DNA from 4 places in the Micromonospora sp. NPDC049048 genome. Region 1 is predicted to be linked to each of the others. Evidence: riboswitches for the same ligand, from Rfam matches in the RefSeq annotation. Region 1 holds a riboswitch; each other region holds the start of a gene.
The links. A riboswitch is a leader RNA that binds a small molecule or an ion and turns the genes downstream of it on or off. The one in region 1 is predicted to bind cyclic di-AMP.
Positions count from the first base shown of each region.

Region 1 (4,278 bases):
CGCTGTCCGTAGCGGGTCGTGCGCTGCTCAGGCCTCCCCGAGGCCCGACAGGTCGACGTCCGCCACCTCGGTGACCGCGCGGATCGCCGTCACCGAGGCGTACCCCTCGGCCAGCAGGGCCAGGTCGGTGCCCGGCTGCACGGCCTGCCCCGGCTCCTCCAGGGAGGTGCGGACGAAGCCGTGCCCGGCCTCCGCCACCGTCATCTGCACCTGGCCGAAGCTGGCCAGCGTGCCTCGGCGTACCCCTCGCAGCCGGTTGTGCGGCAGGTCCGGCGCGTTCACGTTGAGCACGCTCTCCACCGGCCCCGCCGTGAGCCGGGGTAGCAGGTCCAGGGCTACCAGGGCGGCCGTCGACCAGTGCCGCTCGGCGTCGCGTACCCGCGCGGCGGCGGCCACCGCGGCGCCCCCGCTGGCGGCCGTGGCGTCTCCGGCCGAGAGCACGTCGAGCGAGACGGCCATCGCCCGGCAGCCGTTCGCGGCGGCGGTGAAGGCGGCGCCCACCGTGCCCGAGTGCAGGACGGCGCGGCCCGCGTTCGCGCCCCGGTTGATGCCGGAGAGCACCACCATCGGCGGCGGCCCGAAGGCGCCGTGCACCGCGATCAGCGCGATGAAGCCGGGGGAGCCGCCGACCGCGAACGCCGGGACCTGGGGCAGTTCCGGCAGCGGGTGCTCGTGGACCACCACGTGCCCGTCGCGCTCCACGGCGGTCATCGCGGCGCTGGTGCCGCTCGCCTCCTCCAGCGGCGCGGCGACGACCACGTCCAGGCCCCGGTCCGCCGCCGCCCGCGCCAGCGCCTGGATGCCGGGCGCGGCGATCCCGTCGTCGTTGGTGACCAGTACGCGCAGCGTCATCGCTCGGCCGCCCGGTGGGCCAGCTCGTCCGGGCTGGTCCGCTCCTGCGGCCGGCTGCCCGCCGGTACGAGGCGCACCCGGTCGACCAGGCCGGTGATCGAGTCGATCCGGCCGGTGCCCAGGCCGTGCCGGGTCACGTTCAGCGCGCCGGCCGCCGCGCCGGTACGGATCGCGGTGCGCACGTCACCGCCGCGTGCCGTCACGGCCGCCACCCCGGCGGTCATCGAGTCGCCCGCCCCGCGCGGGTCGGCCGCCTCCAGCCGGGGCATCTCCACCTCGAAGACCTCGCCGTCGACGAGGGCGAGGGCGGGCTTGTCGGCCCGGCTCACCACCACGTTCTCGGCGCCCGCGGCGTGCAGGTCGTAGAGGGCCCGGGTGAGCTGCTCCTCGTCGTCGCCGTCGGCGCGGCCGTCGGCGATCAGCTCCTCGTGGCTGACCTTCAGGAAGAAGACGCCGCTGCTCAGCACGGCGTCGAGGTGCTCACCGCAGAGGTCGACCACCACCCGGCTGCCGTTGGCCCCGAGGTCGGCGGCGAAACGGCGGTAGAGGTCGGCCGGGACCAGGGACGGCTCGTTCGGCCCGCTCAGTACGCTGACCTCGGCGCGCAGCCCCTCGCCGAGGGCCAGGTTGTAGATCTCGTCCAGCTCGTGCCGGCTGAGCGGCTGGCCGGGCACGTCCACGATCTCCCGCCGGGAGCCCTCGCGCCGGTCGTGCACGTACCCGCCGCTGCCGGAGTCGCGGACCACCACCTTCAGGTCCACCCCCTCGCTGACCAGCAGCGGCTCCAGCACCTGGCCGATCTCGCCACCGAGGGCGGTGCAGAGCACCACGTCGACCCCGAGCGACATCACCATCCGGGCCTGCCAGACGCCCTGCCCGCCGGGGTGCAGGTGCAGCTCCGGCGCCTCGCTGGGCTGGTCCACGGTCACCGTCAGCCGGGGCGTGGGCGCGAAGACCATCACGTGCCCGCTCATCCGTCGTACCCGTTCATGCCCCCACCCCTCCAACCGTCGGCACGGTGCGTGGCCGCGCATGAGCTGACGGTAGCGGGAGCGTTGTCCGTGCGGCCGGACTCCGGGCGGCTTCGGCGCGGCGTCGTGAGGGCCGGACCAGGAGCCGCCGGAGACGACGGGCGCCGGTACGCCCCGGGTGCCGCGACGCGTGGCACCCGGGGCGCGGGCGTCAGTAGACCGACAGGTGTACGTGGTTGGTGTGATCGCTGGACGGGTCGCCGTTGGCTCCGCTGTACGACTTCCACCCGCTGCTCGGCAACCAGATCTGCCGGTACCAGATCACGTAGAGCACGGCGAGGCGGTCGGCGTTGTTCACGAAGTACGCCGCGAGGTTGTTGCCGTACGTCCGGTCGCCGCCCGTGGCGTCGCCGCCGAAGCCGCCCTTCTGCGCCGCGAAGTCGCAGGCCCGGCCCTTGGGGTGCTCCCCGGAGCCGCCGGAGCGGTAGCAGGAGACGTAGCGGGTGAAGCCCGCCGCCTTGGCCTGGTTCAGCGCGTGCAGGGTGCGCGGCGTGATGCAGCCGTTGGCGGGGGTGGGGTCGTTGACGCTGCACGACTCGGACGGCCAGGAGCCGTCGGAGTTGCGCGGCGCCGCCTTCGCCGTCTTGTTCGAGGTGCCGCCCGGCGAGCCGCCTCCGCCCGCGGCCTGCTGCTTCTGGTTGGCGACCGTCAGCGCCCGCTCGGCCTGCTCCTTGCGCTTGGCCATCACGGTGACCTGCTTGCGTTGCTCCCGGATCTCGCCGTCCAGGGCGAGCTTGGTGCGGGTGGCGTCGTCCCGGGTCTGCTGGAGCTCGCGCAGGGCCCGGTCCTCCTTGGCGGCCACCGCGTCGAGGGCGGCGGCGCGGTCCATGAAGCCGTCCGGCGAGCCGCTGTTGAGAAGTGCGGACGCCACGCTGAGCCGGCCGGTGCGGTAGGCGGCCCCCGCGATCTCGCCCACGTTGGCGGTGCGCGCCGCCAGCTCCACCTCGGTGGTCTTGAGCTGCGCGGTCAGCTGCTGCTGCCGCCTGGCCGACGTGTCGAGGGCGCGCTTGGCGTCGAGGTAGCCCTTGCTGGCGGCCTCCAGTTGGGCCCGCAGGGCCGGGGTGCCGCCCTCCTCGTCCTGGCCGGGGGCCGCGGCGAGCAGGCCGGCGCGGGTGGCTGCCGCCGCCGGGGCGGCGGTGACCGGGGCCACGGCGGCGCCGAGGGCGAGCATCGTGGCGATCAGGGCCGCCGTCCGGGCGGCACGTCGTCGTACAGGTGCCATCACTGGCATACACGCGTCCTTCCGTCAGCCGCCGACCGGGTTAGCTGACGGGTTCGGGACGGAAGATCCCTACCGCTGACGCGGATGCACCCCACGAACATGGTTCCCCGGTTCGCCCCGTCGGGCGATTAGGCGGCGGCCACCGCCGGCACCGGTGGGTGCCGCCTGGCGGAGGCCGAAGCCGAGACTACCGGTGCCGGTGTGACTGGTGCAGCTCTGGTGACGCAGGGTGTGTGTCCACTAACAGTCAAATCCGGCATAGCGCCACAATAGCCACCCAGATTTAAGGTTGTCCTCATTACCACTCGACTGCCCCACAGGCCCCGGAGGACGCTCCCGGCTCGATCTGCAGCGTGGCGTGCTCGATCTTGAAGTCGTCGTGCAGCGCGTCCCGGGCGGCGCGCAGCACCGCGCCGACCTCCGCGTCGGGCGCCATGGTCAGGTGCGCCGAGGCCACCTCCATCCCGGAGGTCAGGGTCCAGACGTGCAGGTCGTGCACCTCGGCGACGCCCGGCACGGCGGCCAGCCGGTCGTGCACCGCCGTGACCTGGAGGTGTTCCGGCGCGGCCTGCACCAGGATGCGCAGCGCGGCCCGGCCGAGGCGCCAGGTACGCGGCAGGATGAACACCCCGATCGCGACCGCCGCCAACGGGTCGGCCCACCACCAGCCGGTGGCGACGATCAGCAGCGCCGCCCCGATCACGCCGAGTGACCCCAGCAGGTCGCCGAGCACCTCCAGGTACGCGCCGTGGACGTTGATGCTCTCCTTCGCCCCCGAGCGCAGGAGTGCGAACGCGCCGACGTTGGCGAGCAGGCCGAGCACGGCGACCACCAGCATCGGGCCGGCCAGCACCTGCGGCGGATCGCCGAAGCGGCGGACCGCCTCGATCACGACGTAGACCGCGACGCCGGAGAGCAGCATGGCGTTGGCGAGCGCGGCCAGCACCTCCAGCCGGTAGAGGCCGAAGGTGCGCTGCGGATCGCCGCTCGCCCGACGGGTGGCGGCGATCGCCGCGAGCGCCATGCCGATGCCGAGCACGTCGGTGAACATGTGCCCGGCGTCGCTCAGCAGGGCCAGCGAGCCCGTGCGGAAGGCCGCCACCGCCTCCACCACCATCAGGCCGGCGAGCAGCCCGAACGCGGCCCAGAGCCGGCCCCGGTGGCGGTGCGCGG
Region 1 is NZ_JBICTM010000003.1:224,290-228,567, forward strand. Features, by position in the region: gene surE (5'/3'-nucleotidase SurE) at 28-852, opposite strand; gene ACGFIG_RS11615 (1-phosphofructokinase family hexose kinase) at 849-1,826, opposite strand; gene ACGFIG_RS11620 (coiled-coil domain-containing protein) at 2,035-3,105, opposite strand; cyclic di-AMP (ydaO/yuaA leader) riboswitch at 3,119-3,250, opposite strand; gene ACGFIG_RS11625 (cation diffusion facilitator family transporter) at 3,404-4,278, opposite strand, start outside.

Region 2 (4,278 bases), on a different contig from region 1:
CCCGTGGTTGGTGAGGAACGTCCAGTTGCGGGTGCTCCCGGTCTCCCCTGTCGTCGCCATGTCCGCCATCGTATGGCCCCCGCTTCGTGTTTTGCTCCGTACCCTCGCGTCCGGCGGGTGCGCGAGGGGCGAGAGTCGCCGCAGGGGGAGCCGCCGACATATGAAATGCATATCACGCATCCCTTGACGTACCTTGCGCTGCGTGTGACCGTGGTGGCAGCCCGCGTCCAGCGTCGGCCCGGGTGACCAGGCTGTTCACGCGAGGAGCGAGGTGGGGATGAGCCGTCCCGGATCGCCAGGCACCCGACCAGGCCCGGAGCTGACGCTCCCGGCACCGACGACGGGCGCCCCGCTCGACGTCGGCACCGCGCCGGCCCCCACGAACCCCGAGCAGGCGCTCGCCGAGCTGCACGCCGGCAACCGGCGGTTCGTGACCGGGACCCCGCGTCACCCGAACCAGGACGCCGGGCACCGCGCCGCGGTCGCCGACGGGCAGCACCCCTTCGCGGTGATCGTCGGCTGCTCCGACTCCCGGCTCGCCGCCGAGATCATCTTCGATCGGGGCCTGGGCGACCTCTTCGTCGTCCGCACCGCCGGGCACACCATCGGCCCCGAGGTGCTGGGCAGCGTGGAGTACGCCGTCACGGTCCTGGGCACGCCGCTGATCGTGGTGCTCGGGCACGACTCCTGCGGGGCCGTCCAGGCGGCGCGTGCGGCGGACGCCACCGGCACCCCACCGGCGGGCCACCTGTGCGCGGTGGTGGACGCCGTGGTGCCCAGCCTGCGCCGGGCCGCCGCCGAGGGCGTGGAGGACATCGACGGGATCGTCGACATCCACATCGCGTACACCGTCGAGGCCATGCTGGGCCGCTCCGCCGTGCTCGCCGCCGAGGTGGCCGCCGGCCGCTGCGGGGTGGTCGGCATGTCGTACCGGCTGACCGCCGGCGAGGTGCGGACGGTGGCCGCGGTGCCCGCCCTCGCGGTCGACGCGCCGGAGCCGGCGGCCAGCGTCGCGCTCGCCTGACTGCGGTCCCACCCGATGACACAGGGCCGCTCCCGCGTCCGGCGGGGGCGGCCCTGTGCGTGGCCCGAGGGCGCTGCTAGAGCAGTGACACGTGTACGTGGTCCGTGTGGTTCGACGGGCCGCTGTAGGACTTCCAGCCGGTCGCCGGGAACCAGATCTGCCTGTTCCAGATCACGTAGTAGATGCCGAGCCGGTCGGCGTTGCGGACCAGGAACGCGGTCAGGTTGTTGCCGTACATGTAGGTGTCGTCGTTGTGCCAGGGGGAGAAGCCACTGCGTTGCAGCGACCAGTCGCAGGCCCGGCCCTTCGGATGCTCGTACGGGCCGCCGGAGCGGTAGCAGCCGACGAACCGGTTGAAGCCGGCCCGCTTGACCTCCTTGTACATGTGCAGCGTGCGCGCGGTGATGCAGCCGGAGGTGGTGGGGTCGTCCTCGGTGCAGGACAGGGGCTTCCAGTCGCCGTCGGCGGTACGACCCGGCGCGATCTTCGCCACCGGCGAGGTGGCGACCACCTTGCCGCCGGTCAGCCCTCTGCCGCCGACCAGGGCGAGCGCCTTCTCCGCCTCCTTCTTGCCGCGGGCCATCTCGTTCGTCAGCCGCTGCTGCTCGCGCACCTCGGCGTCGAGCGCCAGCTTCGCCTGCTCGGCGCGGTCCTTGACCGCGTTCACCTCGGCGAGCTTCTTGGAGTTGACCAGGTTGAGTTCGTCGAGCGCGGCGGCGCGTTGGACGAACGAGTCGGGGCTGGCGGTGTCCAGCAGCATCGACACCGCCCCGATCCGCCCCGTCCGGTAGGACTGGGCGGCGATCTGGCTGACCTGCGGGGCCAGCGCGTTCAGCTCGGCCTGCGCGCGGTCGACCTCCAGGGCGAGTTCGAGCTGGCGCTTCTTCGACTTCGCCAGCTTCGCCTTGGCCTGGACGTAGGACCGGTTGCGGGCCTCGATCAGGTCGTCGAGCAGCTTGGGCTCGTCGTCCCCGTGCCCGGAGGGCGTGGGCGGGGTGGGTGCGGCCACCGCCGGAACAGGGCCGGCGAGGACCGCCAGCGCGGCGAGTACGGCCACCACAGGCGTCAGCCAGCGGCGTAGGGGTGCCGTCACAGTTTTCCCTTCCGTCGACCGCCGACCGGGTTAGCTGACGGGTTCGGGGCGGAAGTGGCCCCTACCGCTGTCGCGGATTCACCCCACGTGCCTGGTTCCCCGGCTCGCCTGGCGGCGATTGGGCGGCGGCACCGCAGGCGCCGCTGCGCGCCTTCAATGGTGACCGGCAGCGAGGTTACCCGAGAGCACTCCCGGGGATCTACGTCCCTAAGCCGACTAAATGCGTTATTTCGTAATGGCACACGGTGACCAGTGACGCGTTTATCAGGCCGGACGCCCCGGTCGGTCACGCTGCGGAGTTTCACCATGCGGTGTCCGTACTCCTGTCCCGGCCGGACCATCCGGTGGGAGCGGCGGACGGCGTTTCCCCGCGCGGCCCGCCGAGGGCCTCCAGCGCCTCGGACCGGTCGGTCGCCGGCCGGGGCGTCGGCGCGGTCGCGGCGCGGTCGGCGGTGTCCCCGCCGCGACGGCCGGCCGTGGTCACCAGGGCCGCCAGCCCGGTGGTCAGTGGCACGGCGGCGATCAGACCCAGGGTGGCGACCGCGCTGCGGACGATCTCCTGGGCGAGGAACTCGCTGGTGAGCAGCTGGGTCACCGCCCGCGAGTCGGCCGTCAGCAGGAGCAGCACCGGCAGCGAGGCGCCGGCGTACGCCAGCACGATGGTGTTCACCGTCGAGGCGATGTGCGCCCGGCCGACCCGGGTCGCCGCCCGGTAAAGCTGCGTCCGGGACAGCCCGGGGTTGGCGTGCGCCAGTTCGGTGACCGTGGCGGCCTGGGTCACCGTGACGTCGTCCAGCACGCCGAGGGAGCCGATGATGATCCCGGCCAGCAGCAGGCCGTGCAGGTCGACGTCGGCCTGGTACATCGACAGCGTGGTGGCGTCCTCGGAACCGAACCCGGTCAGGTGGGTCGCGGCGGTGGCGATGGTGCCGAGGACGCCGGTCAGCACCAGGCTGCCCAACGTGCCGAGTACGGCCACCGAGGTCTGGGCGGTCACGCCGTGGGTCAGGTAGAGCACCACGAACATGATCAGGGCGGCGCCGACGACCGCGACCAGCAGCGGCGGGCTCCCGGCGCTGATCCCGGGCAGCACGAAGGTCAGCAGGATGGCGAAGCTCGCCGCCAGGCCGGCCAGCGCGGCCAGCCCGCGCCACCGCCCGAAGGCGACGATGGCGGCCGCGAAGAGCGCCACCAGCCAGATCAGCGGCTTTCCGCGCTGGTGTTCGGCGATGTTGTAGGCGCTGGCCGTGGGGTCGGCGGGGTCGGTGAGCTCGACCAGGATGATCTCGTCGTCGACGGCGACGGTCGGTGCGCCGGGCCCGGCCGGAATCGGTGTCTGCACCTGCTGGCCGGCGTCGGGGCCGTCCTCCACCCGTACGGTCACCGTGCCGCAGGGGCCCGGTGCCTCCCCCGGGCCTCCCTCCGGGGTCTCCAGGGCCGGCGGGCACGGCTCCGTCACCACCCGCGTGACGGTGCCGTGGTAGCGGGGCGTGTCGGTGCCGGCCACGGGATCGGGCGTGTCCCGTGGCCACAGCACCAGGGCCGCGATCAACGTGGCGACGAAGAGGGGCACCACGGTCGCGAAGAGGACCCGCCGTACGCCCGGCGGGGCGGACGGAGCGGGACGGGTGTGGTCGGCGCCCATCGAGTGTCTCCCAACGAATCCAGGGCGTGGTACGGGCCGGCGGGCCGGTCGGTTCAGCCTCGCCACGCGGCTGGGACGGGGGACCATCCCCACGTGGCGGTGCGGTCACGTACCCCGGTCGTCGGCCCCCGCCCGGCGGCGGGTGCTCGGTGCCACCGCCCGGCGGGGGACGCGGTGCGGGCGGTGCGGAGTCCGGATGGCCACCGGCCGAATGGTAGCCACCCCCGCACCGGCGCGCAGGTCGTGCGGGCGGTGTCGCGACGCGGACCTCAGTCGGGCATCGATGCGGGGACGCCGCGGGTTGGTACCCGTGCGGAGCGGGTCGACGCGCTAGCGTGACGGTTGTGCGGACGACGGTGACGGCGACGCGGGGCGCGCGGCTCCTGCTGCTCGTCGGCACGCTGCTCGGGCTGGCCGCCATGCACACGATCGGTCACGACTCGCACCCGACCGGCCATGCCCCCGCCCCGTCGGGGCACGCCGCCGCCGTGCCCGCCCCGCACGCGGCCCTCGCGC
Region 2 is NZ_JBICTM010000002.1:700,523-704,800, reverse strand. Features, by position in the region: gene ACGFIG_RS08645 (helix-turn-helix transcriptional regulator) at 1-69, opposite strand, end outside; gene ACGFIG_RS08640 (carbonic anhydrase) at 278-1,024, shown strand; gene ACGFIG_RS08635 (coiled-coil domain-containing protein) at 1,101-2,117, opposite strand; cyclic di-AMP (ydaO/yuaA leader) riboswitch at 2,121-2,252, opposite strand; gene ACGFIG_RS08630 (YibE/F family protein) at 2,419-3,762, opposite strand; gene ACGFIG_RS08625 (hypothetical protein) at 4,107-4,278, shown strand, end outside.
Region 2: another riboswitch for cyclic di-AMP. It lies ahead of ACGFIG_RS08635 (coiled-coil domain-containing protein); the one in region 1 lies ahead of ACGFIG_RS11620 (coiled-coil domain-containing protein).

Region 3 (4,278 bases), on a different contig from region 1:
GCCGCAACGCGATGTCGTTGACCAGCGGCGCGTCGTGGCTCGGCGCGTTGTGCAGGAACAGCGCGGAGGAGCCGCGCAGCGGGCAGGGGGCCTCCGCCGGCGGCGGGTTCGGCACGCCCGGCGGCTGCCGGTTGCAGCCGGTGAACGGCGGCTGGTTGGTGGCGAAGTCGGGGTCGATGGTGACCAGCCCGGTCCGGTGCGTGCCGGTCGACTTGAACGGCGCCTTCAGCAGGTCGAAGTAGTGCGACCAGTCCCAGTACGGTCCCGGGTCCCAGTGCATGCCGCGCACGTTCGCGGCGACGGTGCCGGGGACGTTGTCGTGGCCGATGATGTGGTTGCGGTCCAGCGGGATGTTGTACTGCCGCGCCAGGTGACGGACCAGCTTGGCGGAGGTGCGGTACATCGCCTCGGTGTACCAGGTGCCGTGCCCGGCGAAGCCCTCGTGCTCCAGGCCGATGGACTTGGCGTTCACGTACCAGTTGCCGGCGTGCCAGCCGACGTCCTTGGTCTTGATGTGCTGGGCGATGTGGCCGTCGACCGAGCGCAGGGTGTAGTGCCAGCCCACCCGCTTCGGGTCCTTGACCAGGTTGACGCTGGGGCCGAAGTAGCCCTCGGTGTCGTGGATGACGATGTACTCGATCTTCTGCTGCGTGGGCCGGTTCGCCAGGTCGTGGTTGCCGTAGTCGCCCAGGGCGGGCCCGTACTGCTGGTACGGCGCCGGGATCCACTCGCAGGAGATGTCGACCGGGCACTCCAGCCCGTCGGGCCGGGCGAGCTTGCGCAGCCGCAGCCGGTCCAGCCAGGAACGGTCCGGCTGGACCGCGCTGCCGGCCAGCGTGACGCGCTGCCCGTCGTCGGTCAGCCGGCTGTCGCCGGTGGCGATGGTGGCGTACACCTCGTTGGCGAAGGCCGCCGCGGCGTCGGCGCTGTCCGCGCCCGAGTACCGGGCCACCGCGCCGTACCAGGCCGCGGGGTCGGTGCCGGCACCGACCGGGGCGCCGATCTCCTTCTGGTACGCGGCCAGCAGCGCCGCGCCGCCCCGGATGTTCGCCGTGACGTCCGTGCGCAGCGCCTCCTCGCTGGCGCCGGTCAGTTCCGCGGCGGCGTCGAGCGTCCGGAGCGCCTCGGCGGGCGGGGCGGCGGCCGGCGGCTCGTTGGCCTCGGCCAGGGACGGGCGGGAGTCGTCGCCGCGCGGGTCCTCGCTGCCCTCGTCGTGGTGGGTGCCGCCGGACAGGGCGGCGACGTGCTCGGCGTCGGTGAGGTGCATCGGTCCGTAGCCGCCGCTGGTGCTCGGCGTGCCGGCGTTGGTGTCCCAGCGGGACTGTAGGTAGGAGACCCCGAGCAGGACGCTCTCCGGCACGCCGTACTCGGCCGACGCGGCGGCGTACTGCTGCTGCCGGTCGGTCACCGGCGTCGCTGCGGCGGCGGATCCGGCGGCGGTGAGCGGCGTCGCCGTCAGGGCGGCGGCCACGGCGGCGGCCAGCAGGACGCGTCTGCTCCTCGATGTCGCTGACAGGTGCATCAGACCCCCAGTTCGGGCGGGCAAAGGTGGGGCCACCTTCGCCCCGCCCGCCGCCTTTGGTCAATACCTTTCTGTCTGACACTTCAGAAGGAAGAAAATCTTCGTCTTCCGGGTTGCGGATTCGCCAGGCGCGGGTGGGTACGGAGTGTCACTGCCCGCAGGGTTGCGGATCGATAACGGCCGTCTCTACTCTGGTCATTCGTCGGCCGGTGACAATCCGTCCAACCCGGGCGGTGGCGGTCCGACACCGCCGAGTCGCTCACGAGCGAGCCGGGGACCCAGGTTCCCGGGGTGAATCCGCAGCCCCTGCGGTAGGGCGTCCCCTTCCCGCCCGAACCCGTCAGCTAACCCGGTAGGCGGTCCGGAAGAAGGAGTACGCAGCCCGGTGGCACACCATGCCCCGCGGCCACCGTCGGCCCGGTCGGTCCGCACCGACCCGACGACGGCTGCGCCGCGCCCACGCTGGTACCGCTGCACCACCGCCCTCGCCGCCCTCGCCGCGTTCGCCGTCGTCCTGACCGGTGGCGCCACGGCGGCCCACGCCGAACCGACGGTCGCCGAGATCGAGCGGCAGATCGACGAGGACTGGAACAAGCTCGAACCGATCATCGAGCGGCACAACGCCACCCGACAGGACCTGGCCGCCAGACGCAAGCAGGCGAACGCGCTCGCCGCGCAGATCGGGCCGCTGGAGAAGCGGGTCGACGAGGCGATGGAGAAGGTGGGCGCCCTGGCCGCCCGCGCCTACAAGGGCGAGAACGTCTCCGTCGTCAACGCCCTGCTGGGCAGCCGCTCGCCCAGCGAGATGGTCGGGCAGCTCGAACTGCTCGACCGGTTCGCCCAGCACCAGCAGCAGGACGTGCGGCAGGTCGCCGAGCTGCGCGACCAACTGGCCGCGAAGAAGGCGCCGCTGGACGAGATGGTCGTCCAGCTCAGCCGCACCGAGGCCCAGCTCGCGGCGAAGAAGAAGCAGATCAACGCCGAGATCGACCGGTTGCAGAAGCTGCGGCTGCGGGTCTACGGCAACGGCGGCGGCGGGCCGCTGCGTCCCGCCCCCTGCCCGGCCGGCTACCCCGGCGGCCCGGCCGGTACCGCCGTGAAGTTCGCCTGTGCCCAGATCGGCAAGCCCTACGTCTGGGGTGCCGAGGGGCCGAACTCGTACGACTGCTCCGGCCTGATGCTCGCCGCCTGGGCGAAGGCCGGGGTCTCGCTGCCGCACAACGCCGCGCAGCAGCGCCGGGTCACCGCGTCCGTCAGCCGGAGCGAGCTGCGCCCGGGGGACCTGGTCTTCTACTACAGCGACCTGCACCACGTCGGCATGTACGTCGGCGGGGGCTGGGTGGTGCACGCCTCCCGCGCCGGGGTGCCGATCAAGATGAAGAAGGTCGACGACGGCCCGATCCACAGCTACGGCCGACCCGGCTGACGTGCCCGGAGGGTCCCCGCCCGGCGGGGGCCCTCCGCCCGCTCGCAGGTCGGGTCAGCGGGTCGGCCAGGTGCGCCAGTGCTGCCAGGAGCGGCTCGGGGTCGGCCCGCGCTGCCCCTGGTAGCGCGAGCCGTAGACGACCGAGCCGTACGGGTGCTCCGCCGGCGACGAGAGCCGGAAGATGCAGAGTTGCCCGATCTTCATGCCCGGCCAGAGCGTGATCGGCAGGTTGGCCACGTTGGACAGCTCCAGGGTGACGTGGCCGGAGAAGCCCGGGTCGATGAAGCCCGCCGTGGAGTGGGTGAGCAGGCCGAGCCGGCCCAGTGAGCTCTTCCCCTCCAGGCGGCCGGCGAGCTGGTCGCCGAGCGAGATGACCTCCAGCGTCGAGGCGAGCACGAACTCGCCGGGATGCAGCACGTAGGGCTCGCCGTCGGGCACCTCGACCATCGACGTGAGGTCGTCCTGCTGCTGGGCGGGGTCGATGTGGGTGTAGAGGTGGTTGTTGAAGACCCGGAAGAGCTTGTCCAGGCGTACGTCGATGCTGGACGGTTGCACCAACGCGGGCTCGAACGGCTCCAGCGCGAGCGTTCCCGCCTCGATCTCGCGGGCCAGGTCGCGATCGGAGAGCAGCATCCGCACACCTTAGCGAGCGACGTGCGTGACCTGCGTGTCGGAGTGCGTCTTCGTACAATTGTTCGATAGAATGCCGGCATGGCTTCCTGGTCCGAATTCGCCGCCGACGAGCCCCGCCTCGCCGACGGGATCCGCCTCCTCATGCAGCAGTACGGGCCGGGCTTCGGCTACCTGGCCACCGTCCGCGCCGACGGCGGGCCCCGGGTGCACCCGGTCTCCCCCGTGATCACCGACGAGGGGCTCTTCTGCTTCGTCGTCGACTCGCCCAAGCGGCGCGACCTGGAGCGCGACGGTCGCTACGCGCTGCACTCCTTCCCGCCGGAGGAGAGCGACGACGAAGCCTACGTCGCCGGCCACGCCCGGCCGGTGACCGACCCGGCCCGGGTCGCCCGGCTGGCCCGCAGTCACCGGGCCGCGCCCCAGGTCGACTGGCGGGTCTTCGAGTTCACCGTCGACGTGGCGATGCTGGCCCGCCGCGAGTCCGGTGTCGCTGGCGGGGCCGGCGAGTGGCACGGCCGCCCCGCCGTCCAGGTGTGGCTCGACCCCCACGCGGCTGCCGTCGGCACCGCCGTGCTGCCCGAGACCCGGTCGGGAAGCGTCGGCGGCCACGCCGCCCGCCCGGCCGCCTGAGACGCGGTGCGGCGCCCCGGCACCGTTCCCACCCGGGGCGCCGCACCGTGACCACCATCCCGCCCCC
Region 3 is NZ_JBICTM010000006.1:171,479-175,756, reverse strand. Features, by position in the region: gene ACGFIG_RS20385 (N-acetylmuramoyl-L-alanine amidase) at 1-1,522, opposite strand, end outside; cyclic di-AMP (ydaO/yuaA leader) riboswitch at 1,761-1,895, shown strand; gene ACGFIG_RS20380 (NlpC/P60 family protein) at 1,908-2,948, shown strand; gene dcd (dCTP deaminase) at 3,003-3,581, opposite strand; gene ACGFIG_RS20370 (pyridoxamine 5'-phosphate oxidase family protein) at 3,660-4,211, shown strand.
Region 3: another riboswitch for cyclic di-AMP. It lies ahead of ACGFIG_RS20380 (NlpC/P60 family protein); the one in region 1 lies ahead of ACGFIG_RS11620 (coiled-coil domain-containing protein).

Region 4 (4,278 bases), on a different contig from region 1:
CGGACCCGGACGCCCTGCGCTGCCGTCTCGGGACAAAACGCCTCGACCATCGGGAACCGGGGAGGGCGTCCACGCCTGTCGGGGCATAACGGACACTCGCGGACGGTACGGAACAGAGCCTCACGTTCGGCAGGTAGGGTGCCCGACGGGCGGTACCGACCGGTGGGCCGCCAGCAGGCCCCGCGGGGCGCCTGCCCGCGGAGGGCCGAGGAGGAGACGTACGTGCTGGTGAGCCTGCGGAGCGCCGGGATGTCGGCATGACGGACGCCGCGACCGTCGCGCCGGCCGAACGGCCCGCGTCCTCGGCCAACCGCCTGCCGTCGCTGACGGGGCTGCGCTGGGTCGCCGCCCTGCTCGTCTTCGGGTTCCACGCCGCGACGATGGGCATCATCGCCGAGCCCGGCCACAAGGCCGTCGTGGACTGGATCTTCACCCTCGGCCTGTCCGGCGTGCAGTTCTTCTTCATCCTCAGCGGCTTCGTGCTGGTCTGGTCGGCGCGGCCCACCGACACCCGCCGGGCGTTCTGGCGCCGCCGGGTGGCCAAGATCTGGCCGAGCCACGTGGTGCTGTGGGGGGCGGCCCTGGCGGTCGCGGCCTGGTTCGCCGACCCGGTGGACCGGTTCGTCGCCGTGGAGAACCTGTTCCTCCTCCAGGCCTGGGACCCCCGGCCGGGCCACTTCTACAGCATCAACACGGTCAGCTGGTCGCTGTCCTGCGAGTTCTTCTTCTACCTCTGCCTGCCGCTGGCGCTGCCGCTGATCCGCCGGGCCCGGCCGTGGGCGCTGTGGGCCGTCGTGGTCGCGGTGCCGCTGCTGATCCTGGCGCTCTGGCCGGGCCAGGCCCTGGTGCCGGAGGAGAGCCGCTGGTGGTTCACCCAGGTCTTCCCGCCCGTACGGTCGCTGGAGTTCTGGATGGGCGTCGCCGCCGCCGAGCTGATGCGGCGGGGCCGCTGGCGGGGCCCGCGCCTGCCCGTCGCCAGCCTCGTCTTCGTGGCGACCTGGCTGGTCGCCGCGCAGTGGGTCCGCGCCGAACTGTGGGCGGCCCTGCTCTCGGTGGCGTACATCCTGGTCATCACCGCGGCGGCCGACGCGGACGTGCGCGGGCGGCGCTCGCCGTGGCGGTCCCGTCCGATGATCTGGCTCGGCGAGGTCTCCTTCGCCTTCTACCTGGTGCACGTCCTGGTGATGATCACCGTCCTGCGGCTCACCGGCGACTGGGGCGTGGGCTTCCGCGGCTGGTGGGGACTGGCGGTGGTGCTCGGCTTCCTGCTGGTGAACCTGGCCCTGGCCGGCCTGCTGCACCGCTTCGTGGAGAAGCCGATGATGCGGCTGCTCACCCCGCGCCGGCCCGCCCGGCCGACGCCGCCCGGCGGGGACGACGCCGGGAGCACCTCCGGCGGTACCGGGCCGGCGGAGGCGTCGGGGAAGCGGGACAGCGCCGTGCCGCGCCCCCGGTCCGCCGAGCCACGGACCGGGGACCGACCGACGTACGTCGACTCACGCTGACCGTCCCGGCGGGCGGGACGTTCCCGCCGGGGCCGGCCCGCGCACGGACGGTAATCCCACCGTTTCGGTGACGCCGGTCACCACGGCGCCGAATCGGTCAACCAACGTGCGCGGGTCGATTCACGCCGCGAATTCGGGGTGCCGATGTCCGCCTGCTTGACCCCTCGTCCCCCGGAGGGCTCCCAGAAACGGTCGTCCCATTGAGTCACGACAGTGGCTCGATGCCCGCAAAATCGGGCCCAGGATCCAGGTTTAGGCAGGTGGGGTGGGGTTGGCAGGGCGCGAACCGGCCAGTAATGTCGGCGCGTCCGGTGCGGTACCCGATCGCCAGAGGGCGACGCCGCGCCGACCCGCCTAATCGTGAACGACGAACCGGGGACCCACTGCTTCATGGGGTGAATCCGAGGGCCGTAGGCCCTTGGTAGGGCGTTCTTCCCGCCCGAATCCGTCAGCTAACCCGGTCGGCGGTGTCGGAAGGAGTTCCATCCTCGTGCAGCACCCATCCGCCCCTCGGTTGTTCCGCCGTCTCCACGGCGTCGCGGTGCCCGCGCTCCTCGGCCAGCAGGTCGTGAGCTGACCGACCGGTCACCGTCGTTCGTCGCCCGGCTTCCCGGGCGCACCCCCTGAGCAGCCCAGCACCCCGCGCGGACGTCCGTCCGCGCGGTCGGTCCGCCCTGCCCTCGGCACGGATCGCGGGCTGCCCACCCCGAGCCCGTGGAGGAAACCGTGAAGCACCACCTCAAGCGACAGCTGCGTCGCCTCACGTCCGAACGTCCGTACCAGCTGGCCGCCGCGTCCGCCGCCGCGCTCGTGCTGGCGTCGGGCACGGGCGCGCTGCTGGCCAGCACCGACGAGGCCCCCGCCGCCGCGCAGGCCCCGGTCGCCGCGACCGAATCGCGCGACGACGACGCCGCCTCGCGCGGAGCGGCCCGGGTCACGACCGCCCCGTCCAGCGCCGTCCCGTCCAGCGCCGCTCCGGCGGCCTCCAGCGCAGCCCCCTCGGCCAGCGCCTCCAGCGCCGCCGCCAACCCGGATGTGACCCGTGAGCCGGAGCGGCCGAAGCCCCCGGCGGCCAAGAGCCTGAACTACGACTACCAGGCCCAGACCACCTTCTACAACTGCGGCCCGGCGGCCGTCCGGCACGCCCTCAGCGCCGCCGGCATCGCACGCAGCCAGGACACCCTCGGCGCCCAGCTGGGTACCGACCAGATGGGCACCGACTCCGCCGAGGACACCACCCGCGTGCTGAACGCGACGGTGAAGGGTGCGCCGTACCGGACCCGGATGATTCCCGGCGGCGCCGCCACCCCGGCCCAGATGGACCGGCTCCAGGCCGACGTCGTCGCGGCCATCGGCGACGGGCGGGGCGTCGTGGTGAACGTGGCCGGCAGCGCCACGGACACCAACGGCGGCTGGCACTCGTTCCCCGGCGGTCACTACGTCGCCGTCGTCGGCTACCAGGACGAGGGCCGGCTGGTGAAGATCGCCGACTCGGCGAACCCCGCGACCGCCTCGTACTGGATGAGCACCATCGCCCTGGCGAACTGGGCCGCCACCCGCGGCTACTCCGCCTGAGCGACACCGCCGGGCGTCGGCTCCCACCCGGGGGCCGGCGCCCGATGTCGTGTCCGGGTCACGGCCCTCGCCCTCGGCCCGCCCGGGTGACACACTGCGCTGCATGGTCGACGGAACGGGTGACCGGGAGGACGGCCGGCGCGTGCTCCTGCTGCTGCACGGCATGGGCGCCACCGGCGAGGTGTGGCTGCCGTTGGCGCCGCTGCTGGAACGCCGGTGGGCGGGGCGGTGGCTGGCGCCGGACCTCGCCGGCCACGGCTGGTCGCCGCCGCTGCCGGAGTACTCGTTCGCGGGGCTGGCCGCGCGGATCGCCGCCGCTCTGCCGGCGGGGGAACGGCTCGTCGTGCTGGGCCACTCCCTCGGCGGGGTGGTCGGGCTGGCGCTGGCCGCCCGCGGCGCCGGCCTGCCGGTGGACGCCGTGGTCGGGGTCGGCATCAAGGCGGTCTGGTCACCGGCGGAGCTGGCGAAGGCAGGCGAGTTGGCGACCCGGCCGGTGACCTGGTTCGCCAGCCGGGACGAGGCGGCCCGCCGCTACCTGCGGGTGGCCGGGCTGACCGGGCTCGTCGCCCCGGAGCATCCGATCGTGGCGGCCGGGCTGCGCCAGGTCGACGGCCGCTGGCGGCTGGCGATGGACCCCGCCGCGTTCGGCGTGGGCGAGCCGGGCCTACCCGCCCTGCTGGCGGCCACCGACGTGCCGGTGCTGCTGGCCCGCGGCGAGCACGACCCCATGGTCACCGACGCCCAGCTCAAGGAGTTGGGCGTGCCGGTCGCCACCCTGCCCGGCCTCGGGCACAACGCCCACGTCGAGGCCCCCGAGGCGGTCCTGGCCCTCGTCGACCCCTACCGCTGACCGGAGGCGTCAGGTGGTGGGGGAGAGCGTCGCCTCGTCCGGGTCGACCGGCACGCCGGGCCCGCCGGCGGTACGCGGGGCCGGCGGGTTCCAGCCCTCGTCGAGCTGCCGCCGCGCCGCCGCCAGGAACGCCTCGGCGTACGACTCGGCCGGGAAGTCGCCCAGGTAGCGGCTCCGGGTGGTCCACCGCGCCGAGGCCAGCGGATCGGTGTCCAGCAGCGCGGTCAGCACCTCGTCGACGTTGGACATGTCGGGCCGCAGCACGTAGCCCGACCCGGCGAGGGGGAACTGCTCGCCGAACCGGTCGCCGGAGCCCACCATGTCGGTCACCGCGTACGGCTTGCCCGA
Region 4 is NZ_JBICTM010000007.1:360,319-364,596, reverse strand. Features, by position in the region: gene ACGFIG_RS23590 (acyltransferase family protein) at 258-1,505, shown strand; cyclic di-AMP (ydaO/yuaA leader) riboswitch at 1,847-1,987, shown strand; gene ACGFIG_RS23585 (C39 family peptidase) at 2,220-3,080, shown strand; gene ACGFIG_RS23580 (alpha/beta fold hydrolase) at 3,184-3,930, shown strand; gene ACGFIG_RS23575 (CDP-glycerol glycerophosphotransferase family protein) at 3,940-4,278, opposite strand, start outside.
Region 4: another riboswitch for cyclic di-AMP. It lies ahead of ACGFIG_RS23585 (C39 family peptidase); the one in region 1 lies ahead of ACGFIG_RS11620 (coiled-coil domain-containing protein).